Regions from separate parts of the Streptomyces sp. NPDC057963 genome, predicted to be linked through region 2. Evidence: riboswitches for the same ligand, from Rfam matches in the RefSeq annotation. Region 2 holds a riboswitch; each other region holds the start of a gene.

Region 1 (7,578 bases), on a different contig from region 2:
TGCGAGGCGGGTGAACTTGCGGGGGTTGCCGAGCGATTCGAGATACAGCAGGGCGACGTCCGTGTCCGGGTCCTCGTACCAGTACTGCAGGAAGTCGTTGCCCGAGATGTCGGCGCGGTTGCCCGCGGAGATGAAGGTGGAGAGCCCGGCGCCGCGCCGGTAGAGCCCAGAGAGCAGCGCGATGCCGATCGCTCCGGACTGGGTGAAGAGGCCGATGCGTCCGGGAGCGGGCGGCTCGGGGGCCAGGGAGGCGTTCAGCCGGACGGCCTCGGCGTTGTTGATGACGCCGAAGGCGTTCGGTCCGATGATCCGCATCCCGTACGAGCGGGCCTGGCGGACCAGCTCCCGCTGCCGTTCCCTGCCCTCGGCTCCCCATTCGGCATACCCGGCGGAGAGCACGACCAGCCCCTGGACACCGTGCTCGCCGCAGTCGGCGACGGCCTCGGGAACCCGGTCGGCCGGGACGGCGACGACCGCGAGGTCGACCGGTTCGCCGATCTCGCCGATCGAACGGTGGGCCGGGACCCCGTCGATCGTGCCCTGGTCGGCGGCGAAGGCGCGGTTCACGGCGTATGCACGACCGGTGAAACCGGCCCCGAGGAGATTGCGCAGGACCGTGCGGCCGACCCCGCCGGGTGTGCGGCCGGTACCGATGACGGCGACGGAGCCGGGGGCGAGCAGCCGTTGTACGGAGCGCGCCTCGGCCCGCTGTTCCCGGCCGCGCTGGACGGCGAGGGACTCGGCGGTGGGTTCGAGGTCCAGGGTGAGGTGGACGGAGCCGTCCTCGAAGCTGCGCTGCTGGGTGTACCCGGCATCCCGGAACACCTTGATCATCTTGTTGTTGGCGGGCAGCACCTCGGCCGCGAAGCGGCGGATGCCGCGCTCCCGGGCGACGGCCGCGATGTGTTCGAGGAGCGCCGAGGCCACGCCCCGGCCCTGGTGCGCGTCCTGGACGAGGAAGGCGACCTCGGCCTCGTCGGCGGGCGCGGAGGCGGGCCTGCCCCGCTCGTCGATCCGGTCGTAGCGGACGGTCGCGATGAACTCGCCGCCGACCGTGACCGCGAGCCCCACCCGGTCGACGTAGTCGTGATGGGTGAAGCGGTACACGTCCTTGTCGGACAGACGGGGGTACGGAGCGAAGAAGCGGTAGTACTTCGACTCGTCGGAGACCTGCTCGTAGAAGCTGACCAGCCGTTGGGCGTCGTCCGTGGTGATGGGCCGGATCCGCGCGGTTCCTCCGTCGCGGAGGACCACGTCTGCTTCCCAGTGGTCGGGGTACGCGTGATGCGGACTCTGCTCCGGCGAGGGCTGCATGGGCAAAGACTACGACTCCGTCAGCAGTCGCGTAGGCCCTGGGGCCGGGGCAGTCTGAGGGGGCCGAGCGGCGGTGCGGCACGGGCTGTAACGCCTGCCGCGGGTCGGCCGGAGCATCGCGCACTGCGTGAGAGACTGGTCTAGACAACTATTGATTCGTGAAGGGCAGAACCATGGCTGAGCGCCGCGTCAACGTCGGTTGGGCCGAGGGCCTGCACGCCCGCCCCGCTTCCATCTTCGTCCGTGCCGCCACGGCTTCCGGCGTCCCCGTGACGATCGCCAAGGCCGACGGCAACCCGGTGAACGCCGCCTCCATGCTCGCGGTGCTCGGTCTCGGCGCGCACGGCGGCGAGGAGATCGTGCTCGCGTCCGAGGCCGACGATTCCGAGGCCGCCCTGGACCGCCTGGCGAAGCTGGTCGCCGAAGGGCTCGACGAGCTGCCGGAGACGGTCTGACCCGTTTCCTGCCCTCCCCTCAAAGAGCCGCGACACCCTTGACCGGGTCCGCGGCTCTTTCGCATTCCCGGTCCGGACCGGGCAAATACATTCCCGTGCGAAAAGGTAATTCGGGCAGCCTGAAGAAAGCCCCACGGAATGGCAGCTCTTTGTATACGGCGTAATGGTTAATGCCGGTCGCCTGTGGCGTTTACGGGATGTTACGGAGCCCTCACCGGGCCGGTGCGGGAGGCGGCGGGTCCGCGTTCCGGCCGGTCGGTGCGGGATGCCGCGGGTCCGCGTTCCGGCCGGTCGGTGCGGCGCAGCCGGTGCGCGGCCGCGGCCCGTTCGGCGTGCTGGGCGGCCATCGCCCTGGCCCGTTCCGCGTCGCCGCGCGCCACCGCGTCCACGATGGCTCCGCGTTCGGCCCAGCAGTCCGCCGGGCGGGCCGGCTGCTCGACCTCGTACATCCAGGCGATCTTGTGCCGGAGCTGGGTGAGCAGCGCGATCAGGCCGGGGCTGCCGGAGGCCTGCGCCAACGTCTCGTGGAACCAGCCGCCCAGCGAGCGAAGATCCTCCCTCTCACCCCGCCCGACCCGCTCCTGGCCGAGCCCGACCAGGCCGCGCAGCACCTTGAGATGCGCCTCGGTGCGGCGGTGCGCGGCACGTGCGGCACCCAGTGGCTCCAGCAGCATCCGGACCTCCAGCAGGTCGGCCGCCTCCTGTTCGGTGGGCTCGGCGACACAGGCGCCCGCATGCCGCCGGGTGACCACGAACCCCTCGGACTCCAAGGTGCGCAGCGCCTCCCGTACCGGCACACGGGAGACCCCGTAACGGCGCGCCAGCAACTCCTCGGTGAGCCGGCTGCCGCGTTCGAAGACACCGGAGACGATGTCGTCACGGATTGCCGTGCATACCGAATGCGCGGGAATGTGCATGCCCGAACCTCCGCCTCGATCCCCGCGGAACGCGGCCGGCCGACGCCTGTTCCGCGACTCTATTCCAATGCGGCCGCATTTCCGATGCCGGGCAGAAATTCATGAATATCTTTTGGCCACGGACGGCGCGGCGGGCAGGAACCACGGGAGGGCGCCGGAGCCGGGCACTGCGGGTCGGCACGGCGGGCCGGGCCCGGCGGGCACGGCACGGCACCGCGGGCACGGCACGGCACCGCGGGCACGGCACGGCACCGCGGGCACGGCACGGCACCGCGGGCACGGCACGGCACCGCGGGCACGGCGAAGGCCCCGGCGTATCGCCGGGGCCTTCGAAGGGGTGCTGCGGGGGCGTCGGTCAGACGTTGACGCCGTGGGCGCGCAGGTATGCGACGGGGTTCATGTCGGAGCCGTACGAAGGCGTGGTCCGGGCCTCGAAGTGGAGGTGCGGGCCGGTGGAGTTGCCGGTCGAACCGGAGAGGCCGATCCGCTGTCCCGCGCCGACGCTCTGGCCGACGGAGACGCCGATCGAGGAGAGGTGGCCGTACTGCGTGTACGTACCGTCCGTCATCCGGAGCACGATGTTGTTGCCGTACGCGCCGCCCCAGCCGGCCTCGACGACCGTACCGGCACCGACGGCGACGACGGAGCTGCCGGACGCGGCGTGGAAGTCGATGCCCGAGTGGCTGCCGGACGACCAGAGCGAGCCACTGGACTTGTAGCCGGTGGTGACGTACGAACCGGCGACCGGGAGCTGGAAGGCTCCCAGGCGGGTGCGCTCGGCGGACCGGGCGGCGCGCGCCTTCTCGGCGCGCGCTTCGGCCTCGCGCTTCGCGTCGGCCTTGGCCTTCGCCTCCGCCTTCTTCTTGGCTTCGGCCCGCTTCTGGGCCTCCGCCTTGCGCTGAGCCTCCGCCTTCGCCGCGGCATCGGCCTGGCGCCGCTGCGCGTCGGCCTGGGCGTCGATCTGGCCGGCGAGGGCGCTGTCGATGGCGATGACCTGGTTCAGGCCGGTCTCGCTGACGGACGCGTCCGCGGCGAGGGCCGGCGCGGCCATGCCGCCGACGACGCCGGTGGTGGCCAGGGCCGCGACGCCGGCGATCTTCGCGCTCCTGCACGTCAGTCGGCTCGGGGCACGATGCTTCCCGGTGGCACGGGTGAACGCCATGAAGTGGCTGGTCCTTTCCTTCCTTCTCGCCTACCGGGTTAGCTGACGGGTTCGGAGCAGGAAGGTCTCCTACGGACGCCCCGGCCTCACCGAGGCCCAGACATCCGATTCACCCCAGGGACTGCGTGGGTCCCCGGCTCCCCAGGCTCGCGCCTGACGGGGACTCGGCGATGGCTGCCCGGTGCGTCGCGGATGCGGCGTACGAGTGACGGACAGCCCAGCCGACGCTAAGCGGGGTCACTTTCATTCACCAAACGGACAGGCCGTTTTGTAGCGCATCCCACAGGGCAGACAGGCAACCCCTCCACCAGAACGGACAAAAAGGAAGGCTCCAGCGAGATCTCGCTCACAGGAGCCTTCCTCTTGTCCCGGTATGTGGACACATGACACCGGATGGTGGGCCAGCTGGGGGGCCGAGCGGCGCAGCCGACACTCGGTCCGCCCCGTCGGTCCTCCGCCGGAAGAGGCGGCCGAGCGGTGAGGCGGCACGGGCGGACCGCCACCGGCGGACCGCCACGCGCAACGGGCCGGCCCGGTCAGCCGGCGACCACCGACACCTCTCCGATGCCCAGCGCCCGGACCGGCTCCTCGATCTGCGCCGCGTCACCGACGAGGACCGTGACCAGCCGGTCGCCCGGGAAGGCGCTGACCACCGCCGCGGTCGCCTCGACCGTGCCGGTCTCCGCGAGCCGGGCATAAAGATGCGCCTGGTAGTCGTCCGGGAGGTGCTGCTCGACCTGGTCGGCGAGGGTGCCTGCGACGGAGGCCGCCGTCTCGAACTTCAGCGGTGCGACACCCACGAGGTTCTGCACGGCCGTCTCGCGCTCCTCATCGGTCAGCCCTTCGGCCGCCAGGGTCCGCAGTACCGTCCACAGGTCCTTCAGCGCCGGTCCCGTGGACTCCGTGTCCACCGATCCGCTGATGGCCAGCATCGCGGCACCGGTCGGCCCCGCGGCGGAGTCCGGGGCCGACGACCGCAGCACCTGGGCGAAGGCCCGCACGCCGTAGGTGTAGCCCTTCTCCTCGCGCAGCACCCGGTCCAGCCGGGAGGTGAGCGTGCCGCCCAGGCAGTACGTGCCGAGCACCTGGGCCGGCCACACGCTGTCGTGCCGGTCGGCGCCGATCCGGCCGATCAGCAGTTGCGTCTGCACCGCGCCCGGCCGGTCGACGATCACCACCCGGCCGGTGTCGTCCGCGGTGATCGGCGGGGCGGGACGGGGCTCGGCGGTGTCGCCCGACCAGTCGCCGAGGGTGTCGGCCAGCAGGGTGTCCAGGTCGATGCCGGTGAGGTCGCCGACGACCACGACGGTCGCCGTGGACGGCCTGACATGGGCGTCGAAGAAGGCGCGCACGGCGGCCGAGTCGATCCGCTCGACCGTCTCCTCGGTGCCCTGACGCGGGCGCGACATCCGCGCCGAGGCCGGGAAGAGCTCCTTGGAGAGCTGTTTGGCGGCGCGGCGGGCCGGGTTGGCCTGCTCGTGCGGGATCTCGTCGAGCCGGTTGCGCACGAGCCGCTCGACCTCGCTGTCGGCGAAGGCGGGCGCTCGCAGCGCCTCGGCCACCAGCGCGAGCGCCTTGGCCAGCCGGGAGGCCGGGACCTCCAGGGAAACCCGGATGCCGGGGTGGTCCGCGTGCGCGTCGAGGGTGGCGCCGCAGCGCTCCAGCTCGGCGGCGAACTCCTCGGCGGTGTGCTTGTCGGTGCCCTCGGAGAGCGCCCGCGACATGATCGTGGCCACACCGTCGAGGCCCTCGGGCTCCGCGTCCAGCGGGGCGTCGAGGAAGATCTCCACCGCCACGACCTGCTGGCCGGGACGGTGGCAGCGCAGCACCGTGAGGCCGTTGGGCAGAGCACCGCGCTCCGGCGCGGGGAAGGCCCAGGGGCGGGCCACGCCGGGGGCGGGCTGCGGGTGGAACTGCATCGATACTCCAGTCGCGGCAGCGTCGGTCACTTGTCCGCTCCTTCGTGCGTGTCGGTGTCGTCGGCGTCGGTCTCGTCGGTGTCCGCCGATTCCGCGGGCTCGACCGGCTCGTAGACCAGCACGGCCCGGTTGTCGGGGCGCAGCTGGGACTTGGCGACCGCCTGGACCTCTTCCGCGGTGACGGCGAGCACCCGCTGCACGGCGGTCAGGGCGAGCTGCGGATCGCCGAACAGCACGGCGAACCGGCAGAGTTCGTCGGCGCGGCCCGCGACCGTACCGAGCCGGTCCAGCCACTCGCGTTCCAACTGGGCCTGCGCACGTTCCATTTCCTCGGGCGTGGGGCCCTCGGCGGCGAACCGGGCGAGCTCCTCGTCGACCGCGGCCTCGATCTGCGGCACCTCGACGCCGCCGGACGTCTTGACGTCCAGCCAGCCGAGGGAGGGCGCACCGGCCAGCCGCAGCAGCCCGAAACCGGCCGCCACGGCCGTACGGTCACGGCGGACCAGGCGGTTGTGCAGCCGCGACGACTCGCCGCCACCGAGCACGGTCAGCGCGAGGTCTGCCGCGTCGCACTCGCGGGTGCCGTCGTGCGGCAGCCGGTAGGCGGCCATCAACGCCCGCGCGGGGACCTCCTCGTGCACTTCCTCGCGCAGCTGCTCGCCGATGGTCTCGGGGAGCGTGCCGTCGCGCGGCGGCTGCTTGCCGTCGTGGGACGGGATGGAGCCGAAGTACTTCTCGATCCAGGCGAGCGTCTGCTCGGGGTCGATGTCGCCGACGACCGAGAGCACCGCGTTGTTGGGCGCGTAGTACGTGCGGAAGAAGGTGCGCGCGTCCTCGAGGGTCGCGGCGTCCAGGTCCGCCATCGAGCCGATCGGCGTGTGGTGGTAGGGGTGGCCCTCGGGGTAGGCCAGGGCCGTCAGCTTTTCGAACGCCGTGCCGTAAGGAACGTTGTCGTATCGCTGCCGCCGCTCGTTCTTGACGACGTCGCGCTGGTTCTCCATGGACTCCTCGTCGAGCGCGGCGAGCAGTGAGCCCATCCGGTCGGCCTCGAGCCAGAGGGCCAGCTCCAGCTGGTGCGTGGGCATCGTCTCGAAGTAGTTGGTGCGCTCGAAACTGGTGGTCCCGTTGAGCGAACCGCCGGCTCCCTGCACCAGCTCGAAGTGTCCGTTCCCCTTCACCTGGCCGGAGCCCTGGAACATCAGGTGCTCGAAGAGGTGAGCCAGACCGGTGCGTCCCTTGACCTCGTGGCGCGAACCGACGTCGTACCAGAGGCAGACCGCGGCGACCGGGGTCAGATGGTCCTCGGAGAGCACCACGCGCAGGCCGTTGGCCAGACGGTGCTCGGTCGCTGTCAAGCCGCCGGAGCCGGCCTGGGCTGTGGCCGTGTGACCCATGGGCATGTACGTCCCTTCGATCGCGATAATGGATTTCCTGCGAGACCTGCCACTGTAAGCAAGCGCACAGACACCTGGCGAAGTTCCCATACCGCGGAAGTTCGCGTGAAAGAGGGGCGCGTCCCCCGCGGGACGGCCGCCAGACCCCTCTCGGCAGGGGTCGGGAACGCCTCTTGGGACGGGTCGAGGTCGGCGATGTCAGTGCGGCGGTCCACAATGGTCCGCGTCAGAACCTGAGGTTGCCCGGACAGAATCCGTCAGAATCCGTGAAGGAGTCGCAGCAGCGATGGCCCGCCGCAGCACGAAGACCCCGCCGCCGCCGGACGATTTCGAGGAGAAGATCCTCGACATCGACGTCGTCGACGAAATGCAGGGCTCCTACCTCGAGTACGCGTACTCGGTGATCTACTCACGGGC
Region 2 (7,578 bases):
CCCGGCGCACCACGCCGGGCCGGCGCACGCCAAGGGGAAGACCGGCATCCCGGGCGAGCGCAAGGCGGAGCTGATGACGCATCTGCTCAACATCGACCCGCCCGACCACACCCGGCTGCGCCGCCTCGTCTCCAAGGCGTTCACCCCGCGCAGGGTCGCCGAGTTCGCACCGCGTGTACAGGAACTGACGGACCACCTCATCGACCGCTTCGTCGCGGAGGGGAGGGCGGACCTCATCCACGACTTCGCGTTCCCGCTCCCCATCTACGCGATCTGCGATCTGCTCGGCGTCCCGCGCGAGGACCAGGACGACTTCCGGGACTGGGCGGGCATGATGATCCGGCACGGCGGCGGCCCGCGCGGCGGGGTGGCCAGGTCGGTGAAGAAGATGCGCGGCTATCTCGCCGAACTGATCCACCGCAAGAGGGAGAACCCGGGGGACGATCTGATCTCGGGGCTGATCCGGGCCGGCGACCACGGCGAGCACCTCACCGAGAACGAGGCCGCGGCCATGGCCTTCATCCTCCTCTTCGCCGGATTCGAGACGACGGTGAACCTCATCGGCAACGGGGTGTACGCCCTGCTGCGCAACCCCGGCGAGCGCGAGCGGCTGCAACGCTCCCTCGCCGCGGGGGAGAGCGAGCTGCTGGAGACGGGGATCGAGGAACTGCTGCGGTTCGACGGTCCGGTGGAGCTGGCGACCTGGCGGTTCGCCACCGAGCCGCTGACACTGGGCGGACAGGACATAGCGGCGGGCGACCCCGTACTCGTCGTGCTCGCCGCCGCCGACCGCGACCCGGAACGCTTCGGGGACCCCGACACGCTCGACCTCGCCCGGCGTGACAATCAGCACCTCGGATACGGGCACGGCATCCACTACTGCCTGGGAGCACCGCTCGCCCGGCTGGAGGGACAGACGGCGCTCGCCACGCTTCTGAGGCGCCTCCCTGACCTGCGACTTGCGGTGGAATCTACCGATTTGCGGTGGCGTGGCGGGCTCATCATGCGTGGACTGCGCACGCTGCCGGTGGAGTTCGAGCCGAGGCCCGCGCCGACGCGAGATGACGGACAGTCAACTCTGTGACTTCCACGTGATCTGCGCTGCATCGACTTGTGACACGCGTTCGAGTCCCGCTAGGTTCACCGTTCGACTCACCCGTCACTTGTCAGTCACACGGAAGGCATCCCCATGGGCTCCGCGAACGGCAGACACCGTCGCCCTCGTCAGGCACCCGCCATCGTCGTCGCCGCGGGCGTGACCGGATCGGCCATCGCCATCCCGCTGCTCGGCGCGGGCGGCGCGCACGCGGCCGACGCCAAGACCTGGGACCGGGTGGCCGAGTGCGAGAGCGGCGGCATGTGGAGCGCCGACCTCGGCAACGGCCTCTACGGCGGCCTGCAGTTCTCGCAGGAGACCTGGAAGGCGTACGGCGGCGAGTCGTACGCCGCCCGTGCCGACCTCGCCAGCCGCTCGCAGCAGATAGCCGTGGCCGAGAAGGTCCTGGAGAACCGGGGGCCGAAGGCCTGGCCCAGTTGTGCGGTCATCTCCGGCCTCGCGGAGGACGGGACGCTGCCGGGCGTCGATCCCGGGGTCGCGCCCCCCGCCGAGCCGACACGGAGCACGGAGCCGGCTGACGGCGCGTCGACGCCCCCGTCCGGGGACGCCACGCCGTCGGACGCCGCCCCGGACGCCGCCTCGGGCGGTACGGGCGGTAGGGGCAGCGCGGACCGTTCGAAGGGGGCGGGCGCCGCCCACGGGCCGGCGGGCAGGGCCGAGCCGTCCCGGACGTCTTCTGACGCCCCGTCCTCCGGTGCGCCCGACGCCTCGGACCCGACCGGCTCGGCCGACTCGACCGGCGGCACGAGTGGCAAGCACCGCGGCGCACCGGCCCCCGAGGAGGGCCGGAACGCGAACGGCGGCGTCGACCGCGAGTCGGGCCGGCATGCCTCCCGCGGTGACGGTGACGCGCGCGACGCGGGCGCGTCGACCGCCGACGGCACGTACACCGTCCGCTCCGGCGACAACCTCTGGGCGATTGCTGACGCACAGAAGGTCCCCGGCGGCTGGCCCGCGCTGTACGAGGTCAACAAGGATGCCGTCGGATCCGACCCGGACCTCATCCTCCCCGGCCAGAGCCTCGATCTCGACGTGAAGGCCGAGTGAGAGCGGTCTGATAATCGGCTGAAAGAGCCTCAAAATCTGGGGTAGTTCAGAGACCTATGTCCGCTTATGCGTAAGTGAGACATGGGTCTCTTTGCGTCAACTGGCGTGTCGCGCCCGGGGAGCCCTTCCGTATCGCCTCCCACCTGCGAAAACGACGGTTCCTCAGATGCAAGTAAGGGCTGATTGTCCGATGTGTCCATCTTTGAATGTAGGGGTTGCGTATGTTTACGGTCGGAACCGCTCGCACCGCGGGCCCCGTCGATCGTCACGCCGAATCCTGCCGTCGGTCGAAGGGAACAGACGCGTAAAGCGCCGTAGGCAGGAGCGGGGGACCCAGGTAAGCGCCGGGCCCGATCGTCGAAGGACGCATCAGGACCGGCTTGGGGTGAAGTCGCGTGCTAGGACGTGCGACCGGGCAACTCACTTGGCCCGAACCCGACAGCTCACCTCGTAGGCGTCGGTGAGGGGAAGTTCCATGCTGTTTTCCGGCAAGGGCAAGCACCGCCGCCCGTCCAAGGCCGTCCGCGTCGCCACGCTCGCCGGTGTCGCCGGTACCGCCGTCGTCGTTCCGCTGATGGGTGCGACCGGCGCCTCCGCCGCCTCCGTCGCCACCTGGGACGCCGTCGCCCAGTGCGAGTCCGGTGGCAACTGGTCCATCAACACCGGCAACGGCTACTACGGCGGCCTGCAGTTCTCGCAGTCCAGCTGGGCCGCCGCCGGCGGCACGCAGTACGCCCCCCGCGCCGACCTGGCCACCAAGGCCCAGCAGATCGCCACCGCCGAGCGGCTGCTCGACATGCAGGGTCCGGGGGCCTGGGGCTGCGCCGGCGCCGGCAACCTGACCAACGACGGTGTCAACCCGGGCGTCGACACCGGCTCCTCCTCGAAGTCCAGCTCCAGCTCCAGCGCCACCGGGCAGCAGAGCGCCCCGGCCGCGCCGAAGCAGCAGTCGCGGCCGGTCCAGCAGGCCCAGCCGAAGAAGGCCGAGCGCACCGAGGCCCCCGCCGCCTCCCGCTCGGACCGCTCCGCCGCCCCGCAGGCCGAGTCGAAGAAGACCGTCACCACCCCGACCGGCGAGAAGGTCAAGAAGGGTGACGGCGAGTACAAGGTCGTCTCCGGCGACTCCCTGAGCGAGATCGCCGCCGAGCACCAGGTCGAGGGCGGCTGGCACCAGCTGTTCGAGCTGAACAAGGACATCGTCAAGGACGCCGACCTGATCTACCCGGGTCAGCAGCTGCACCTGACCAAGTAGTCCAGGCTCTCTCCTCCCTGAGCACCCCGGCCCGGCGCGCATTCCCCCGTACGCGCCGGGCCGGGGTTTCCCGTGTCGCGCACCACCACCGCGAGGTGCCGGCGCCGCCACGCGCCGCCTCCGCGAGGCGCGCCACCTCTGGGTGATCGTTCAACTGTTGTAGTTACTGACCAGTAAAATTCTGACTGTTTGTCTGCTTACGCGCGCCCTTGGGTCCTTTTTCGTCCCAGGGGACGGGCGGTCGTCGGGCTGAGCGGGCCGGGCCGGTTAGGCTCTTGTCGCAAGGCCAAAGTGACCCTGCACAACCAGTGTCATATCCCAGAAGGAGATGCCTCGTGCCGTCCATCGACGTCGTCGTAGCCCGGGAAATCCTCGACTCCCGGGGGAACCCCACGGTCGAGGTCGAGGTTGGCCTCGACGACGGCAGCACGGGCCGTGCTGCCGTCCCGTCCGGCGCCTCCACCGGTGCGTTCGAGGCCATTGAGCTTCGCGACGGTGACCCCAACCGCTACCAGGGCAAGGGCGTCGAGAAGGCCGTCCTCGCCGTGATCGAGCAGATCGGCCCGGAGCTCGTCGGCTACGACGCGACCGAGCAGCGGCTGATCGACCAGGCGATGTTCGACCTGGACGCCACCGAGAACAAGGGCTCGCTCGGCGCCAACGCCATCCTCGGTGTCTCGCTGGCCGTCGCCCACGCCGCCTCCGAGGCCTCGGACCTGCCGCTCTTCCGCTACCTCGGCGGCCCGAACGCGCACCTGCTGCCCGTTCCGATGATGAACATCCTCAACGGTGGGTCGCACGCCGACTCCAACGTGGACATCCAGGAGTTCATGATCGCCCCGATCGGCGCGGAGTCCTTCTCCGAGGCCCTGCGCTGGGGTGCCGAGGTCTACCACACGCTGAAGAAGGTCCTGAAGACCAAGGGGCTTTCGACCGGTCTCGGCGACGAGGGCGGCTTCGCGCCGAACCTGGAGTCGAACCGCGCCGCCCTCGACCTCATCGTCGAGGCCATCAAGGAAGCCGGCTACATCCCGGGCAAGGACATCGCGCTCGCACTCGACGTCGCCGCGTCCGAGTTCTACAAGGACGGCACGTACGAGTTCGAGGGCAAGTCCCGCTCGGCCGCCGAGATGACCGAGTACTACGAGGAGCTCGTCTCCGCGTACCCGCTGGTCTCCATCGAGGACCCGCTGTACGAGGACGACTGGGCCGGCTGGAAGGTCATCACCGACAAGCTCGGCGCCAAGGTGCAGATCGTGGGCGACGACCTGTTCGTCACCAACCCGGAGCGTCTGGCCCGCGGCATCGAGGAGGGCTCCGCCAACGCCCTGCTCGTCAAGGTCAACCAGATCGGTTCGCTGACCGAGACCCTGGACGCCGTCGAGCTTGCCCAGCGCAACGGCTTCAAGTGCATGATGTCCCACCGCTCCGGCGAGACCGAGGACGTCACCATCGCCGACCTCGCCGTCGCGGTGAACTGCGGCCAGATCAAGACCGGCGCCCCGGCCCGCTCGGACCGTGTCGCCAAGTACAACCAGCTGCTGCGCATCGAGGAGATCCTCGACGACGCCGCGGTGTACGCGGGCCGCTCCGCGTTCCCCCGGTTCCGCTCCGCGAACTGACGAGCACGGCGCTCCGCGAACCGGCGGGCACGGCGCCCTGTGAACTGAGCACAGGCCCGTCAGGGGCCAAAGGCACCGGCCTCCGTCCGTCCCCGCACTCGGTCCCGTACCGTGTGCGGGGACGGACGTGCGTAATGGGGAGGCGGAGACATGGCCGCGAAGGACCGGGACCGGTTCTCCACCGCGACCCGGCTGCGGCTGCTCGGTGAGCAGACCGCGGCCCGCGTCTACCGCTCGCAGACCCGCCGTCAGGCCCGCCGCTCCCGGCTCACCGGCCGGGCGGCCTTCCTCGCCCTCGTCGTCTGCTCCCTGGTGGTCGCGCTTGCGTACCCGATGCGTCAGTACGTCTCGCAGCGGGACGAGATCGCCGACCAGGAGCGCCTGGCGCGGGAGGCCCGGACCCGCACCGAGGAGCTGCGCGACGAGAAGGCGCGCCTCCAGGACGACGCCTACATCAGGCAGCTGGCCCGCAAGCACCTGCACTACCTTCTTCCCGGGGAGACCGGTTACACCGTGATCGACCCCGACGCGGTCAAGGAGCGCAACGGCGACACGGACGGGTCCGGCCGGCCGTGGCACTCCAACCTCTGGGACGGCGTCGACAGCGCCGACCGCGACTGAACCCCTTCTCATCCCTCTGCAGAACCGCAGTTCGAGCAGCCCGATCAGAACCTAGGCAGGCATGGAAACCCCCCCTCCGCAGACCGAGTCCACCGCGCCCACCGAGGCGGACATCGCCGCGTTCCAGCAGCAGCTGGGCCGCCCGCCGCGCGGGCTGCGCGCGATCGCGCACCGCTGCCCGTGCGGCAACCCGGACGTGGTCGAGACCCAGCCCCGGCTGGAGGACGGTACGCCGTTCCCGACGACGTACTACCTGACGTGCCCGCGTGCCGCGTCCGCGATCGGCACGCTGGAGGCGAACGGCGTCATGAAGGAGATGACCGAGCGCCTCGGCACCGACCCGGAGCTGGCCGCCGCGTACCGGGCCGCGCACGAGGACTACCTTGCCCGGCGCGACGCCATCGAGGTGCTGGAGGGCTTCCCGAGCGCGGGCGGCATGCCGGACCGGGTGAAGTGCCTGCATGTGCTGGTCGGGCACTCGCTGGCCGCCGGGCCCGGGGTGAACCCGCTGGGCGACGAGGCGATCGCGATGCTGCCGGAGTGGTGGCGCAAGGGGCCGTGCGTCTCGCCGTGCGGCGTGCCGGAGGAGAAGAACGGCTGGACCGTCAAGGAGTCGGAGGGCGGGCACTTCGCGTTCCGGCCGGCCGATGGCGCGCCGGACGAGGGCTGACCGTTCTGCGGGGGCTCGCGCCCCCGGACCCCCGCTCCTCGATCGCCGGAGGGGCGTGATTGGGGGCTGCGCCCCCGGACTAGGAGCACCCATGACCCGCGTGGCCGCCATCGACTGCGGTACCAACTCCATCCGCCTGCTCGTCGCCGACGCGGACCCGTCCACCGGTGAGTTCGCCGAGCTCGACCGGCGGATGGAGATCGTCCGCCTCGGCCAGGGCGTCGACCGCACCGGCCGGCTCGCGCCCGAGGCCCTGGAGCGGACGTTCGCCGCCTGCCGCCAGTACGCGGAGGTGATCAAGGAGCACGGGGCGCAGAGGATCCGCTTCGTCGCCACCTCCGCCTCCCGTGACGCGGAGAACAGGGACGAGTTCGTCCGCGGGGTGCTGGACATCCTGGGTGTCGAGCCCGAGGTGATCAGCGGCGACCAGGAGGCGGAGTTCTCCTTCACCGGCGCCACCAAGGAGCTCGCGGGCCGCGACCACCTCGCGAAGCCGTATCTCGTCGTGGACATCGGCGGCGGCTCCACCGAGTTCGTCGTCGGCGACGACCACGTGCGGGCCGCGCGCTCCGTGGACATGGGGTGCGTCCGGATGACCGAGCGGCACCTCGTGCGCGACGGTGTCGTGAGCGATCCGCCGGCCCCGGAGCGGATCGCCGCGATCCGCTCCGACATCGACGCGGCCCTCGACCTCGCCGAGGAGAGCGTCCCGCTCACCGGCGCCGCCACCCTCGTCGGCCTCGCCGGGACGGTCACCACGGTCGCCGCGATCGCCCTGGGGCTCGACGCGTACGACTCCGAGGCGATCCACCACTCCCGGATCTCCCTCGACCAGGTCCGGGAGATCACCGGACGGCTCCTCGCCTCCACCCACGCCGAGCGTGCCGCGATCGGCGCGATGCATCCGGGACGGGTCGATGTGATCACCTCCGGGGCGCTGATCCTGCTCGCCGTGATGGAGCGGACCGGGGCCCGGGAAGTCGTCGTCAGCGAACACGACATCCTCGACGGAATCGGCTGGTCGGTCGCCTAGACCCGCTCCCGCGGCGGTGGCCGGCGGCGGGCACCGGCCCCTGGGAAGGCCGGTGCACGCCGGCCTTCCCAAGGGGTGCGAGAACGGTGCTCATACGCATTTTGGCCTGCACTTTTGAGCTGGCGTGGGCCACCCGGGGGGCGCTTCGCGGGACACGTCGCGACGAAGTTCGTGAACTTCTTCACAAGGAATTCGGCCCCGTGGAGGGCAGTTCTG
Region 3 (7,578 bases), on a different contig from region 2:
TGGCGCACCTCGCTCGACGCGGCGCTCGGCTGGCGGCCGGAGGAGCTGTACCTCTACCCGCTGTACGTGCGTCCGCTGACCGGTCTCGGGCGGCTCGGCGCCGACGGCGAGGCGGCGGCGGACGCCGCCTGGGACGAGCAGCGGCTGCGGCTGTACCGCGCGGGCCGCGACCACCTCCTCGCGCACGGCTACGAGCAGGTGTCCATGCGGATGTTCCGCCGCGCGGACGCCCCGCGGACGGACGGCCCCGACGACTACGCCTGCCAGACCGACGGCATGATCGGCCTGGGGTGCGGCGCCCGCTCGTACACCACGCGGCTGCACTACTCCTTCGACTACGCCGTGGAGATGCGGGAGGTCCGGGCGATCATCGACACGTACACGGCCACCGAGGACTTCTCGCGCGCCGAGGTCGGGCGGTATGCCGACGGCGACGAAGCGCGCCGGCGCCACCTCCTCCAGTCGGTGCTCCAGGCCAAGGGGCTGCGACTGGCCGACTACCGGGAGCGGTTCGGCGCCTCCCCGGCCGACGACTTCCCGGCCGAACTGGCCCGGTTCGAGGCGCGCGGCTGGCTCGACGCGACGGCCGGGGCGTCCGGGCTGCTGCGGCTCTCCCCCGAGGGCCTGGCGCACTCCGACGCCCTGGGCCCGGAACTCTTCTCCCCCGATGTGCGGGCCGCGATGGCCGCGTACGAACTGAAGTGAGCGCGCCCGTGGACCTGACCATCCTCTACCGCGGTCCGCTCGCCTCCTGCGACTACGACTGCCCCTACTGCCCGTTCGCCAAGAGGCGCGACAGCCGGGAGCAACTGCGCGCCGACCGCGCCGCGCTGGAGCGGTTCACCGCGTGGGCCGCGGCGCAGACCGGTGACCGGATCTCGGTCCTGTTCACCCCGTGGGGCGAGGGCCTGGTGCGCTCCTGGTACCGGCGCGCGCTGGTCGAGCTGGCGCAGTTGCCGCACATCGGCCGGGTCGCGATCCAGACCAATCTCAGCGGCCGCACGGGCTGGCTGGCGGAGGCCGGGGACGCCGGCCGCGAGAAGATCGCGCTGTGGTGCACGTACCACCCGGGGCAGACGCCGTACGAGCGGTTCGTCGGCAGGTGCGGGGAGCTGGCCGCGCTGGGCATTCGCCACAGCGTGGGTGTCGTCGGGCTCGACGACCATCTCGACGAGGCTCGGCGGCTGCGTGCCGCGCTGCCCGACGAGGTCTACCTCTGGGTGAACGCCGCGGAGGGGCACACCTATACGGACGAGGAGGCGGACCGCTGGACGGCGATCGACCCGCTCTTCCCGTACAGCCGGCATCCGCACCGGTCGGCGGGGCTGCCTTGCCGGACGGGCGAGTCGGTCGTGTCGGTGGACGGCGACGGCACGGTGCGGCGCTGTCATTTCGTCCCGGCGGAACTCGGCAATCTCTACGACGGCAGCTACCGGCGCTCGCTCGGCCCACGCGCCTGTCCGCTGGCCGTCTGCGACTGCCACATCGGCTATGTGCATCTGGAGACGCTGCCGCTGTACGACGTCTTCGCGGGCGGGGTGCTGGAGCGGATACCGGCGCCACCGCTGTCTTCCCTCGCCGGACGGGCCGGAGCCGCCGGACGGGCCCGGGGCTCAGGCCCGTCCGGCGAGCGAGGACACCACGGCCGCGGCCCCGTCTAGAGAGGCAGCAGGTCGGGCCGCTTGGCCTCGACATGGTCGCCGGAGGACTCGCCGCGCAGCCGTCGGCCGATCCACGGCACCAGGTACTCGCGCGCCCAGTGGATGTCGTCACGCCGTACTTCGAGCGTGCCGCGCTGTGCCTGCGGGGGCCATTCCTGGTCGGGGTCGGCCGGCACGTCGAGGCCGAGGACCTGGGCGGCGCGCAGCGCGACCCTGGTGTGTCCCTCGGGCGACAGATGGAGCCGGTCGTCGTCCCAGGCACGCCTGTCCTGGACGGATCGCAGCGACCACAGGTCGAGGACCGGGCAGTCGTAGCGGTCGGCGATGGCCCGCACATGGGCGGTGTAGGTGGCGATCTTGCCGCGCAGATGGCGCAGCACGGGGATGCCACGGGTGTCGAAGCCGGTGGTGACCATCACGGTGCCGACCGATTCGGTCAGCTCGGCGACCGCGCGCTCGAAGCGCTCGGCCACGTCGTCGGGGTCGGTGCCGGGCCTGATGATGTCGTTGCCGCCCGCGCAGAAGCTCACCAGGTCGGGTGCGAGCTCCTTGGCGCGCGGCACCTGCTCCTCGACGATCTGGTCGAGGAGGCGTCCGCGTACGGCGAGATTGGCATATCTGAAATTCCCGTGTGCGGAAGCCTCGGTGCTCGATTCCGCATCGGGGTCAGGGAGCTGGTCCGCGAGAAGTACCGCGAATCGGTCCGCCCAGCCGACGAAGGCCCCGTCCGGACCGGGGTCGCCCACCCCTTCGGTGAAACTGTCGCCAATCGCTGCGTACGACCCGATGACACCATGTCGGTTGATGACGCCACGTTGATTTTTTCTCGAATCGTCTGCCACAAACGCCCATCCTGCACTGCCGAATGTGACCTACGCGACCGTAATAAGGGGTTGACGGTTGGTGAGATAGACCACCCGGTCAGATCTTGGTAAAGGGGGAATAAGCAGAAGGGGCGGTGCGCCGCCGCGCACCGCCCCTTCCGTGTTGCTCAGGTCATGCCGTGCTGCTCAGCTGCCCGTCCGTCCGGCTCAGACGTAGACGCCGTGCGAAGCCAGGAAGGCGATCGGGTTGATGTCCGAGCCGTACCCCGGACCGGTGCGGACCTCGAAGTGCAGGTGCGGTCCGGTGGCGTTGCCGGTCGAGCCGGAGAGGCCGATCTGCTGACCGGTGCTCACGGACTGGCCCGCCGAGACGGAGAGCGAGGACAGGTGGCCGTACTGCGAGTAGTGGCCGTCGGCGTGCTTGATGACGACCTGGTTGCCGTAGGCGCCACCCCAGCCGGCGGTGACGACGGTGCCGGAGGTGATGGCCTTCACGCTGGTGCCGGTGAAGACGGGGAAGTCGATCCCGGTGTGGCTGCCGCTGGACCAGTTGGAGCCGGAGGCGCGGTAACCGGTGGTGTGGTTGCCGGGGACCGGGTGCGCGTAGCCGGAGCCGGTGCTCCGACCGGCCGTGGCGGAGGTCTTGGACTCCGTGACCGCCGAGGCCTTGGCCGGGGCGGACTTCGCCGGGGCAGTCTTTGCCGGGGCAGTCTTTGCCGGGGCGGACTTCTCCGCCGCCGACGAGGGAGCCGAGGGGGCCTTCGACGGGAGGGCCGCGCCCGCGCCGGTGGGCGCGGAGTGGTCCGCCGCCTTGCCGCCGAGCGTCAGCTTCATGCCCGGGAAGATCAGGCCGGGGTCGTCGCCGACGACCGCGCGGTTGTCCTGGTACAGCTTCTGCCAGCCGCCCTCGATCTTGTGGTCGGCGGCGATCTTCGACAGCCAGTCGCCGGAGACGACGGAGTACGTCGTGGTGGCGGCCTGCTTCTGCGCGATCGGCTTGGCCGGGGCGGCGTGCGCGACGGCGGAGGCCGACTGCGGGGCGGCGGCCGGGGCGGCCTGCTCCGCGGCGTTGGCACCCGTGGCGCCGAACAACGGCAGTGCGATGACGGCTCCACCGGCGCCTGCGGCGGCGATGCCACGGGCGATGGTGCCGGCCTTCGTATGACGGTGCTTACCCGATATGGGCATGACGTGCTTCCTCTCCGGCGCCTGCGAGGTGAGCTGTCGGGTTCGGGCTGGAGATGCCCGGCCGCGGCGAGCGCGGCTTCACCCCGAGCCGGCCGGATTTCTCCGGACGGCGGCCTACCTGGTTCCCCCGCTCCTGCCACACGATGAGTGGATGTGAATTCCGGACGGCGGCAGGATTAGGCGGTCCATCCGGATTGACGGTGACCGTAAGCGAGTCGGGACGGCGAGAACAAGCCACTGGTTCCACGCCGGAATCCGCGCCAGGAAATCGGCGCGGAATTCCGGTCACACTCCGTGGATTAAGGATCTTGCCTTTCCGTGCCGCGCAGGGAATGGCCGACCGCCCCGTCGGTACACACCGTCACGGATATGATTCCGCTCACGAGAGCGCGATCATCTCCCGTACGGACAGGGCAAGTTTGACCAAATGCACCTATTACGGACATTTCGTGCTCATCGTGCGCGTCGGAGCCTCAGCACCCCTGCGTCGAGATCCCCCCGGAGCCCGGTGTGCAGCCCCTGATGGAGCAGTGCCGAGCCGTGGTGCACCGCCCCCGTGTCACGGCAGGTGTACGTCGCCGCGGGGTCGAGTCCGCACAGTCGCAGGGCCGGAGGCAGCTCCCCGTACCTTTGCGCCTCCAGCCACGTCAGGACCACGATCTCGTCCCCCTGGACGTACTGGACCGCACTGAGACCACCGCGCGGGGCGCGCAGCCGGTACAGCGCGCCGTGCTGCACCACCGGCCGGATCTCCTTGTAGAGCTCCACCCAGGCCCGCGCCTCGGCCAGCTCCTCCTCGCTCCACTCGGCGAGGTCCCCACCGACCCCGAGCACGCCCGCCATCGCGCTCACGAAGCGGAAGCGCAGTGAACTGACCCTGCCGTTGAGCTGGGTATTCGGGCTGTCGGTGACCCACGCGGCCATCACCCGAGCCGGATGGATCTGGCCGAAGCCCTCCTGGATGGCGAGGCGGTCGAGCGGGTCGGTGTTGTCCGAGGTCCACACCTGGTCCGTACGGGACAGAATCCCCAGGTCGACCCGGCCGCCACCGCCGGAGCAGGACTCGAAGGCGACCGAGGGGTGCGCGGCCCGGAGACGGTCGATCAACGCGTACAGGGCGTCGACATGCTCGATCCAGAGCTTCTGCGGATATTCCTCGCCCGGCCAGCCGGCGTCGGTGAAGGAGCGGTTGAAGTCCCATTTCACGTAGTCGATGGGCGCGCTGGAGAGCAGTGCGTCCAGTTGTTCCCAGAGATATTCCTGCACATCGGCGCGGGCCAGATTGAGCACCAGTTGATTACGGAACTCGGTCCGCTTCCGCCCGGGAAAGTGCTGCACCCAGTCGGGGTGCGCGCGATGGAGATCGCTGTCGGCATTGACCATTTCCGGCTCGACCCAGATACCGAACTGCATGCCGAGACCGTGGACTTCGTCGGCGAGCGGCTTGAGCCCGGCGGGAAAGCGGTCCGGATTCGGTGTCCAGTCACCGAGCCCCGCCCGGTCGCTGGTGCGCTGCCCGAACCACGCGTCGTCCACGACGAACAGTTCCACGCCCATCGCGGCGGCACGCTCGGCGAGGGCACGCTGCTGGTCCTGCGCGATGTCGAAGCCCGTCGCCTCCCAGGAGTTGTAGAGCACCGGCCGGGGACTCGAGGCGTCCGGGATCACATGGGCCAGCTGCCACGCGTGCCAGGCACGGCTCGCCCCGCCGAATCCCTCCCCGCTCCACAGACCGGCGAAGACCGGCGTGGTGTATGACTCTCCCGGCATGAGCAGCAGCAGCCCCGATTCGTCGTGGCCTGCGCCGCCGGTGATCTGCACGAGTCCGTCGGGAAGCCGCTGCACGGAGATCCGCCACGACCCGGACCAGCCGAGCGCGCAGCCGTACACCTCGCCGCTCTCCTCGGTCGCCGCTCCGTCGGCGTCGAGTGCGACCCACGGCAGGTACTGGTGCCCGGTGTGGCCGCGCCTGCTGGAGATGACGCTCTCGCCGTACATCAGCTCCGCCCGGGCGAGCCGCGACTCCGCCGCCCAGCGGCCGTGCAGCCGGCTCAGCCGCCAGGCGTCGCGGGCCGGCAGCGCCCAGGCGGCCGCGTCGGCGCGCAGCAGCTCCAGCGGCGGACCGTCCGCCCCGGCGTGGGCGACGGTGGCCCAGCGCTCGACGACATCGGAGTCGTCCCGCATCCGGTAGTGCAGGGTGAGCGCGAGCCGGTGCACGGAGTCGGTGAAGCCGATACGGAGTTCGTCCCCGTCCACCGCGGCGCCGGAGAAGGCCCACTCGGTACCGCGGACCTCCGGGGTACGCACCGAGAGAGCCGGGCGGACGAACCGGGGGCCGCCCTCCACGGGGTACTCCTCGTGGCCGTCGAGCGGGGACTCGAAGCCCCTGGCGGGCTGCTCCGGCGCCGCGGCCAGCGCCTCGGCAGCGGCCAGGGAGATCCGCGGCCCCCAGTGCAGATGGACCAGTTCGTCCCGCTCGGTGAGTCGCAGTGCGTAGCTGCTGCTCGCCCCGGTGAGCAGCCAGGTCCGGCCCTTGTCGCCAGTCTCGATCATCTTGCCCCCACATTCCAACAGTTCCGCACATCATCAACCATCGCCGGGTGAGTGGGCAACGGTCCGGCGAGGAATTCGGCGGACCGATTCACCGCGGGGGCACGGGGGTTCGCCGGGGTATCGACAACCATGGGCCGAGATGATTGCCTGAGGAATCAATGTCGTATCGTCGCGGAAGTGGCCTTGCCGACGGCTCGCGTCGGCGCCAGACACTCCAGGAGACATCAAGAAAGGCAGGACACTGTGACGCAGCAGTTGCCCCGGATCCCGTCGACGGAACCCGAGCTGGCGGGCGTCCGCAACTTCCGCGACGTGGGCGGACTGCCCACCGTCGACGGCCGGCGGGTGCGGTACGGGCGGCTCTTCCGCAGTGGTCACCTCGCGCACGCCACCGCCGAGGACACGCTCTTTCTCGGCGGCCTCGGTCTGCGCACGGTCTTCGACTTCCGCAATGCGGCCGACCACCGGCTCGACGGCCTGGACGTGGAGCTGCCCGGCGTACGGAATGTCAGCATTCCGCTCTCCGACCCGGCCGACGGCGCGGAATTCTGGCGGATGGTCCGCGACGGCGACCTCGATCAGCTGCGCTCGGTCCTCGCGGACGGCAAGGGGGCGAACCGCATGATCACCTCGTACCGTTCGATCATCCGGGACCGCACAGCCGAGCACAGCCGGGTCCTGCACGCCCTGGCCGAGGACGGCGTTCCCGCGTTGATGCACTGTGCGGCGGGCAAGGACCGGGCCGGTCTGTCGATCGCCGTGTCACTGCTCGCGGTCGGCGTCGAGCGCGATGCCATCGAGGCCGACTACCTGAAGTCCAACGACGCCCACCGCCGCTACAAGGTCCGGCGCAGCGACACCTCGGCGGAGGGCATGTCGGCCGAGGTGATGGAGCTGCTCAATCCGCTCTTCGGTGCCCATGCGGACTATCTGGCCGCGGCCTTCGCCACCATCGAGGAGACCTGGGGCAGCACGGACCGCTATTTCTCCGAGGGGCTGAAGCTTGCCCCCGAGACCCGGGAGCGGCTGCGCGGCCGGCTTCTGGACGAGGCGTAGCGCGAACCGCCGGGCGGCGGTGGTCAGCCCTTGCCGGCCACCGCGAAGAGCAGGTAGAGGAAGGCCGCGAAGATGTGTCCGGCGATGAGGTAGGCGAACAGCCGGATCACCACGCCGCGCGGGAACTTCCGCTCCTGGGCCTCGTAGTTCTTGTTGGACCCGAGCGGGTCGAAGTTCTCTGAATCGGACATGACGGTCCTCTCTGACGACCGGACGGGCCGGTCAGCGACGGTGGATGCCGCTGCCGAGACACAGCTCGGCGGCGGGGCTCTGCAGCAGGGTATGGACGAAGAGCA
Region 4 (7,578 bases), on a different contig from region 2:
GTCGTAGGTGCGCTTGACGGCTGCCAGGCGGTCGTAGTGGTCGCGGTAGGTGGCGCGTACCCGGTCCGGGGTCTCGCCCGCGCCGATGAAGTTCACGTACGTACCGCCCATCGAGTGCGGGTGGAGCTCCTCCCAGTAGTCGACGCACCACTGCCTGAGCTTCCCGGCGTTGTCCGGGTCCGGGTCGATGCCCGCGATGACGCCCGACCAGACCGCGTTCCGGTAGGCCCAGGCGGTGTCGTCGGGGCCCGGCCGGTGGGCGGCGCCGTCGACCGGGTAGAGGTGAGTGGTCGACAGGTCGGTGGGGAGGTTCTCGGCGTACTTGGCGTGTACGGCGATGGCGTCGTCGGAGATCCGGTCGAAGAAGTTGCCGCGCCAGTACCACTGCAGGCCGGCCGGGAGCAGCTCGTCGAACATGGACTGCAGGGCGGGATAGGGCATCGGCGCCGCGAAGTGGAAGGCGGGCGGGCCGGGTTCGCCGACGGGTTTCAGGGCGGCTTCGAGGAGGTCGGGACCGCCCGTCCAGCACCACACGATCCCGCACATCCGCTGACCGTGGATCTCCTCCGGGAACGGCGGACCGGGCGGCACGGTGAGTGCGGCGAAGAAGCCGTTCAGGTCCTCGGGGGCCGCCGGCAGGAAGTCGCGGTACCAGCGCAGCACGTCGGGGGTCCGGTCGACCGGCCAGAAGGTGATGGCGACGCCCACGGTGTCCACCGGGTGCATCCGGAAGGTGAAGGAGGTGACGATGCCGAAGTTTCCGCCCCCGCCGCGCAGCGCCCAGAACAGGTCGGGATGCATGGTGCCGCTCGCCGTCACCGCGGTGCCGTCCGCCAGGACCACGTCCGCGGCCAGCAGGTTGTCGGCCGTCAGGCCGTATCTGCGGGTGAGGTGGCCGTGGCCGCCGCCGAGGGTGAGGCCGCCGACACCGGTGGTCGACTGGATTCCGGCGGGGGTGGCCAGTCCGAAGGCGTGGGCGGCGTGGTCGAGGTCGCCGAGCGTGGCGCCGCCGCCGACCGTGGCCGTTCGCGCGGCGGGGTCGATGTGCGCCCAGCGCATGGGCGACAGGTCGATGGTGACGCCGTCGTCCACCAGACACAGGCCGGCGCCGCTGTGTCCGCCGCCGCGGACCGCGAGCACGAGCCCCTCGTCGCGGACGGCATCGACCGCGGCCATGACGTCCGCCGCGTCGCTGCACCGCACCACCGCTGCCGGACGTCTGTCGATCATGGCGTTGTAGATCGTGCGGGCGTCCCGGTACTCCGGGTCCCGGGGGCCGATCACGGGGCCGCGCAGCACCGCCCGCAACGCGTCCGGGGTTTCGAGCCTGGTGCCGCTGCCGTTCATGGTCCGGCCCTCTTCTCGCGCGCCGGGACGGTGACCGCACACGTTGCCGGGCTCCGCTGCCGGGCCGTCGGGCTGTCTGCCCGGTGTGCCCGGTACGCCCGGGGGCGCCGACGCCTCGGCGCCCCCGGGAACCGCGGGCGGAAGCGGCCACCGTGGCCTGATGCCTCAAGCGTCCCCGCGGTCCGGGAACCGCGCCAGTCGCCGGACCGCGGGGAGAAGGGACATGCGCGTCACGGGCCTCACGGCCGGGGCGCAGAGGCTCCACGGGACTCACGGGCCGGGGCACACAGGCTCTACGGACCTCACGGGCCCCGGGCACAGGTCCGGGGGCATACGGGCCCCACGGGCCCGGCAGCGGGGTGCTCGCTCAGACGAGGAGCTTTGTCTTCGCCCGCTGGTACTCCTCGTCCGTGATGGCGCCCCGGTCCTTGAGCTCGGCGAGTCTCGCCAGGTCGTCGACGTGCTTGCCCTCCTTCGGGGCGTTCGCCTCGGAGGTGCCGGCGGCCTCCCGTACGTACGCCTTGAAGGCCGCCTCCCGGTCCTGAGCCTCCTTGATGTCCCGCTTCCCCATGGATTTGCCGCGCACGATCACGTACAGCAGGACGCCGAGATACGGCAGCAGCAGGGCCACGATGAGCCAGCCCGCCTTGCCCCAGCCGCCGAGGTCGTCGCTGCGGAAGATGTCCGCGATGACCTTGAACAGCAGGAACAGCCACATGATCCAGAGGAAGAACCAGAGCATGGTCCAGAAGAGGTTGAGCAGGGGGTAATTATCCACGGTCGGCTCCCTGATCACCGCGAGTTCATCGCGTCGACTGGCTGAATGGTAAATCAGTCATATCACCAGATATCGGGCCTTGCCTCCGGGTGATCTCCGGGCCGCCCTCGGTCGCGGCTGCGGAGTACCGTGGGAATGTCGAGGGAGGCCCGGGAGGCTCCGGCCTCCAGGAGGCGGGGTCGCCCCGTGTTCGTGAAGCGGCGTGAGAAGCGGCGTGAGCGGCAGTGCGAGCAGCCCCGCGCATGGACGCTCGCGAGGGCACATGCGCACAGCAGATGAGTCCGCCCGGAGCCCGGTCGGGGCGATCGGCCGTGTCACGGTGCCGATTCCGGTCGGGGGCCCGGGAGAAGTACTGGTGGCCGTACGGGGTGGGTCCGAGGCCTACACCGCATGGTCGGCGACGTCGATCGACAGGGACGCACGCGTCGTTGTCGTCGACTCGGTCTCGGCGCGCGGCGTGATCGTGGAGCGTCTGCCGCCCTGAGGCGATGCGAGGGCGCCAGGAAGCGGTGTATCTGCGCGAGGCGGTGACGTATCGATGCCGAGCAGTGACGTACCCGCGTCGAGCAGTGACGTACCTGCGTCGAGCACGTGCGTACCCGCGTCGAGTGCGCACGTACCGGCGTCGAGCAGTGACGTAACCGCGTCGAGCGCTCACGCACCCGTGTGAGCGGATGTGCAGACACGTACGGCAGGAGTCTTCCGATGTTCTTCTGGCACGTTCCCGCCCCCAACGAGGCGATGCTCATATCCGGTTCCAAGGGGCAGACGCTGGACACCCAGTTCCGGATCGTCACCGGCCACGGCAGTTTCGTGCTCCCGGTGAAGCAGAAGGCGCGCATGCTCTCCCTGGCGCTGCGCGAGGCGGAGATCACCGAGGACTGCGTGACGCAGCAGGGCATCCGCCTGAACGTCCGGGCCGTCGCCGTCTTCAAGGTCGGCGACGACGCGGTGTCCATCGCCAATGCGGCGCGCCGCTTCCTGACCGAGCAGGAACAGATGGAGGAGCTCGTCGGCCAGATCTTCGCGGGCCATCTGCGTTCCATCGTCGGCGGGCTGACCGTGGAGCAGATCATCCGCGAGCGCAACCGGGTCTCCCAGGAGGTTGTCGCCGGCAGCCACGGCGAGATGGAGAAACTCGGCATCGTGGTGGACGCCCTCCAGATCCAGGAGATCGAAGACGCCACCGGCTACATCAAGAACCTCGCCGCCCCGCATGCCGCCGCCGTCGCCAGCCAGGCCCGGATCGCCGAGGCCAAGGCCGACCAGGAAGCCAGTCAGCGCGAGCAGCAGGCCGCCGCGCTCAAGGCGGAGTACGAACGCGATACCGCGATCAAGCGGGCCGGATTCCTCGCCGAGACCGAGCAGTACAACGCCCGCGCCGCGCAGGCCGGGCCCCTTGCCGGGGCCAGGGCCTCGCAGGAGGTCATCGAGGAGCAGACCGCGTTGGCCGAGCGGCAGGCCGCGCTCGCCGCGCAGCGGCTCGAAGGAGAGGTGCGGCGTCCGGCGGACGCCGAGGCGTACCGGCAGCGCACCCTCGCAGAGGCGGCCCGTGACCGGGTGAAGTTCGAGGCCGACGGCAACGCGTACACCGAACGGACCCTCGCCCAGGCACAGGCCGACGCCAACAGCGCGCGCGCCGCCTCGCTGCGCGACGGCAATCAGGAGCTCATCGCGGCCAACCGCATCGTCGAGAACCTGCCCGTCCTGGCCGACGCGGCCGCCCGCGGCATGTCGGGGGCCGACCTCACCGTTCTGAACGGCACCAGTGGTGTCAACGAGATGGCGGCGGGCGTGGTCAGCCAGGGGCTGGCGATCCTCCAGGCCCTGCAACGGGGCGCGAATCCGATGAAGTCCCCGGCGGTCGACGGGAAGACCGCTCCCCGTATCACCGAGACGAATTGAGGACTCCCCGAGACGAATTGAGGATGGCAGGGCGGCAGGGCGGCAGGACGGCAGGGCCGCAGGGTCGCGGGGCCACGGGGCCACGGGGCGGCGGGGCCCCCGGGGAGAAGATGCGGCGGGGCGGGGCGCAGAGGCCGACTGCTGGGGCCGGGCGTCGGGTGTCGGGCGTCGACAGCCGCGTGCCGGGCGAGCGCCGGAGTGGGCGCCGGAGTGGGTGCCGGGCGGTCATGATTCGTTCCGTGGTCATGAGCCCGCCGCACATGCCGTACAGTTGTGTTTACCGACGCGGGGTGGAGCAGCTCGGTAGCTCGCTGGGCTCATAACCCAGAGGTCGCAGGTTCAAATCCTGTCCCCGCTACTGAAGAGTCAGGCCCGGCACGCATACAGCGTGCCGGGCCTGACTCGTTCCGGCCGACCCGTCGACCCACGAAGGAGCAGGTCCGGGTGGTGTGTGAGCTGTGCCACGTACGTACCCCCATTGGCCGATGAGGAGTCGCCGGGCGACTCCGCTCCGGTGAGCCTGGGGGTGGGGCGCGGTACCGTCCGCAGCCGCGCGCGTACCGGGCAGGAGACCACAGGTGTGGAAGCGGCTGAGGCGGCGCGGCAGGCATGCCGAGGGCGACGGCACCCGTACCCGGCGGTTCGTCCGCGCGCTGCCCGCCCTGATGATCGTCGGCGGGCTGGTGTTCGATCTCCTGACGCCGCCGACCTTCACCGCCATTCCGCTGTTCGTGGCGGCGCCGCTGATCGCCGCGCCGTTCTTCTCGCTGTCCAGGACCATCTGCACCGGCATCGCCTCGATGCTGGCCGTCATCGTGCTGCGGCTGTACAGCGCCACGCTGCCGCAGGTCGTGCCGCTGATCGAGCTGCTCACCCTGGCCACCGTCTCCGTCCTCGCCGTTGTGATCAACGGGGTCGTACGGCGGGGCAATGAGCAGCTGGCCTCCGCGCGGGTCATCGCGGAGACGGCCATGCGGGCGGTGCTGCCGAAGCCGTCCGACCGGATCGGCGGGCTGCATGTGGCGGCGCGGTACGAGGCGGCGCAGGCGGACGAGTTCGTCGGCGGCGACCTGTTCGCCGTGACGGACACCCCGCAGGGGGTGCGGCTGGTCGTCGGGGACGTACGGGGGAAGGGACTCGATGCCGTCGAGTCGGTGGCGGTGATCATCGGGGCGTTCCGGGAGGCGGCCGAGCAGGAGCGTTCGCTGGAGGGCGTGGCGCAGCGGCTGGAGCGGGCACTGGCGCGGGAGGGGACGCGGCGGGGCGGGCTCGACGCGGTCGAGGGCTTCATCACCGCCGTGCTGGCCGAGATCCCGCCCGGGGGGTCCCGGGTGCGGATCGTCAACCGCGGTCATCCCGAGCCGATCCTGCTGCACCCGGACGGGGAGCTGGAGGTGCTGGGGCCCACGGTGCCCGCGCTGCCCCTCGGGATGGACCTGGGCGTGTGGCCCGACCGGGCGGACGAGTGGGATCTGCCGGCGGGGACGACCCTCCTCCTGTACACGGACGGTCTCTCCGAGGCGCGGAACGCCGACGGCGTCTTCTACGACCCGGCGGCCCGGCTGCGGGGGCGGATCTTTCCGGGGCCCGAGGAGCTGCTGTCCGCGCTGACCGATGACGTACGGCTGCACACGGGTGGCGAGACGACCGACGACATGGCGCTGCTCGCGGTCGTGCGTCCCGCGGAGGGGCAGCCGGACCGGCGCAGGACCGTGAAGATCGTGGGTCTGGAAGAGGTGTGACGGGCGGGGGCGTGAGCTCCGCGCGAGCCGGGCGCGACCTCGGGCGCGGGATGCCCACCGTACGTAATCGAAGCGCACCGCTCCGCATAACATTTGACGCAACGTCAGAATCCGGGTAATGACTGAAGGTCGATCAACTCATACCGTTCCGCCCGATTGTGCCCCGTAAAGTCCAGGCCAAAGACATGAACGATCAGTGGGAACAGCTTGGAATCAGGCACGGGTGTCTATTAACGTTCGATAACGCAGCGCGGTCGTCCCAGCCGTCGTCAGTGGCGGCACCGTGCGCGAGCGCCGAATTCCGCAAGGGAACCGGGGAACCACCTACATGGGGTGAATCGGACACCTGCGTCTCGTGAGAGACGGAGGGGCCCGTAGGAGACCTTCCTGCTCCGAACCCGTCAGCTAACCCGGTAGGCGAGAAGGAAGGAAAGGAGTGCGCCCCCGTGGCGTCCAACAAGCCTGCCCCCGAGGCCCCCTCTCGGTTCAACCCCGACTTCGTTTCCGATGTCGTCGCTGACTTCGATTCCCCGGCCGGACCCGACTCCGGCTTCGGCGCCGACTACGGAACCGCCCGGACCGGAACCGCCTACGGTGCCAACTACGGCACTGTCGCGACGGGATCGGCGTACGGCACCGACTACGGCACCGTCGCGACGGGAACGGCATACGGCACCGAGCCTGGCGGCGACTTCGCCGGTGGGCTCGGCGGCGAATTCCGCGCCGACGGCAACGGCGGGCCCGAGCGGGGCCGGGACGAGTGGAACCCCACCGAGGAGTCCGTCCGCCCCGTACGCGGCAAGCACCGCGTCGCCAAGCAGCGCAACGGACTTGCCCGTAGCTCCACGGTGCTCGGGGTCGGCGTCATCGCGGCGGTCGGTGCGGGCGGCATGGCCACCGCGCAGAGCAAACCGCCGGTCTCCATCTCCCTTCCCGACTCCATCGCGGACAACCTCCCCGATGCCAAGTCCCTTCCGGGCGTGGGCTCTCTCTTCTCCGACGAGTCCGAAGCCGACAAGGCCGCGGACGCCGCCACTGCTGCCCCGCTCACCACCGCCGGTCTCACGACCGCCGAGGCCGAACAGGGCACGGTGGACGCGGGTGAGGCGCTCCGCGCGCGCATCCTCCAGCAGGCGGAGCAGCAGCAGGACGCCGCCGACGCCGAGGCGAAGGCCGCCCAGGAGAAGGAGGCCGCGGAGAAGGCCGCCGCCGAGGCCAAGAAGCAGCAGGACGCCGCCGAGGCCAAGGCCGCCGCGGAGAAGAAGAAGGCGGAGGAAGAGGCCAAGAAGAAGGCCGAGGCCCTGCGGCTCGCCAAGCTCGCCGCCAGCTACGCCCTTCCGACCTCCTCCTACACGATCACCTCGACCTTCGGCCAAGCCGGCTCGATGTGGTCCTCCGGCTACCACACCGGCCTCGACTTCGCAGCGCCGACGGGTACGCCGATCAAGGCCATACACGGCGGCACCGTCAAGTCGGCCGGCTGGTCCGGTTCGTACGGCTACCGCACGGTGCTGGAGCTCGACGACGGTACGGAGCTGTGGTTCTGCCACCAGTCCTCCATCGGCGTCAGCGTCGGCCAGAAGGTCTCCACCGGTGAGACCATCGGCCGAGTCGGCGCGACCGGCAACGTGACCGGCGCGCACCTCCACCTGGAGGTCCACACCCCCGCCGGTACGGGCATCGACCCGATGGCCTGGCTGCGCGGCAAGGGCCTCAACCCCTGATCCGCAGGTCACCCTCCCGATCCGCGTGATCCGAGCCGGTTCGCCGGCCGCTGAACCCCGGCAGCCCTGACGCTCACCCCCC

What was found. A riboswitch is a leader RNA that binds a small molecule or an ion and turns the genes downstream of it on or off. The one in region 2 is predicted to bind cyclic di-AMP.
Positions count from the first base shown of each region.
Region 1: it holds a riboswitch for cyclic di-AMP, as region 2 does, so the genes downstream of both, ACFVT1_RS36065 (M23 family metallopeptidase) here and ACFVT1_RS15995 (transglycosylase family protein) in region 2, are expected to answer to the same signal.
Region 3: it holds a riboswitch for cyclic di-AMP, as region 2 does, so the genes downstream of both, ACFVT1_RS10240 (peptidase) here and ACFVT1_RS15995 (transglycosylase family protein) in region 2, are expected to answer to the same signal.
Region 4: it holds a riboswitch for cyclic di-AMP, as region 2 does, so the genes downstream of both, ACFVT1_RS32645 (M23 family metallopeptidase) here and ACFVT1_RS15995 (transglycosylase family protein) in region 2, are expected to answer to the same signal.

Region 1 is NZ_JBHVPX010000028.1:45,547-53,124, forward strand. Features, by position in the region: gene ACFVT1_RS36050 (GNAT family N-acetyltransferase) at 1-1,314, opposite strand, end outside; gene ACFVT1_RS36055 (HPr family phosphocarrier protein) at 1,488-1,769, shown strand; gene ACFVT1_RS36060 (GntR family transcriptional regulator) at 1,970-2,686, opposite strand; gene ACFVT1_RS36065 (M23 family metallopeptidase) at 3,042-3,848, opposite strand; cyclic di-AMP (ydaO/yuaA leader) riboswitch at 3,862-4,028, opposite strand; gene ACFVT1_RS36070 (M16 family metallopeptidase) at 4,385-5,767, opposite strand; gene ACFVT1_RS36075 (pitrilysin family protein) at 5,794-7,167, opposite strand; gene ACFVT1_RS36080 (DNA topoisomerase (ATP-hydrolyzing) subunit A) at 7,448-7,578, shown strand, end outside.
Region 2 is NZ_JBHVPX010000006.1:84,471-92,048, reverse strand. Features, by position in the region: gene ACFVT1_RS16005 (cytochrome P450) at 1-1,084, shown strand, start outside; gene ACFVT1_RS16000 (transglycosylase family protein) at 1,190-2,164, shown strand; cyclic di-AMP (ydaO/yuaA leader) riboswitch at 2,465-2,636, shown strand; gene ACFVT1_RS15995 (transglycosylase family protein) at 2,640-3,416, shown strand; gene eno (phosphopyruvate hydratase) at 3,752-5,038, shown strand; gene ACFVT1_RS15985 (septum formation initiator family protein) at 5,189-5,659, shown strand; gene ACFVT1_RS15980 (DUF501 domain-containing protein) at 5,721-6,329, shown strand; gene ACFVT1_RS15975 (exopolyphosphatase) at 6,421-7,362, shown strand.
Region 3 is NZ_JBHVPX010000003.1:724,167-731,744, forward strand. Features, by position in the region: gene ACFVT1_RS10215 (STM4012 family radical SAM protein) at 1-705, shown strand, start outside; gene ACFVT1_RS10220 (STM4011 family radical SAM protein) at 714-1,661, shown strand; gene ACFVT1_RS10225 (SGNH/GDSL hydrolase family protein) at 1,658-2,503, opposite strand; gene ACFVT1_RS10230 (M23 family metallopeptidase) at 2,693-3,010, opposite strand; partial or broken gene ACFVT1_RS10235 (hypothetical protein) at 3,138-3,194, shown strand; partial or broken gene ACFVT1_RS10240 (peptidase) at 3,365-3,673, opposite strand; cyclic di-AMP (ydaO/yuaA leader) riboswitch at 3,679-3,833, opposite strand; gene ACFVT1_RS10245 (alpha-galactosidase) at 4,127-6,226, opposite strand; gene ACFVT1_RS10250 (tyrosine-protein phosphatase) at 6,470-7,282, shown strand; gene ACFVT1_RS10255 (DUF6126 family protein) at 7,306-7,473, opposite strand; gene ACFVT1_RS10260 (helix-turn-helix domain-containing protein) at 7,505-7,578, opposite strand, start outside.
Region 4 is NZ_JBHVPX010000020.1:24,686-32,263, reverse strand. Features, by position in the region: gene ACFVT1_RS32675 (FAD-binding oxidoreductase) at 1-1,347, opposite strand, end outside; gene ACFVT1_RS32670 (SHOCT domain-containing protein) at 1,715-2,125, opposite strand; gene ACFVT1_RS32665 (hypothetical protein) at 2,388-2,609, shown strand; gene ACFVT1_RS32660 (SPFH domain-containing protein) at 2,831-4,030, shown strand; tRNA gene ACFVT1_RS32655 (tRNA-Met) at 4,315-4,388, shown strand; gene ACFVT1_RS32650 (PP2C family protein-serine/threonine phosphatase) at 4,609-5,772, shown strand; cyclic di-AMP (ydaO/yuaA leader) riboswitch at 6,055-6,207, shown strand; gene ACFVT1_RS32645 (M23 family metallopeptidase) at 6,219-7,496, shown strand.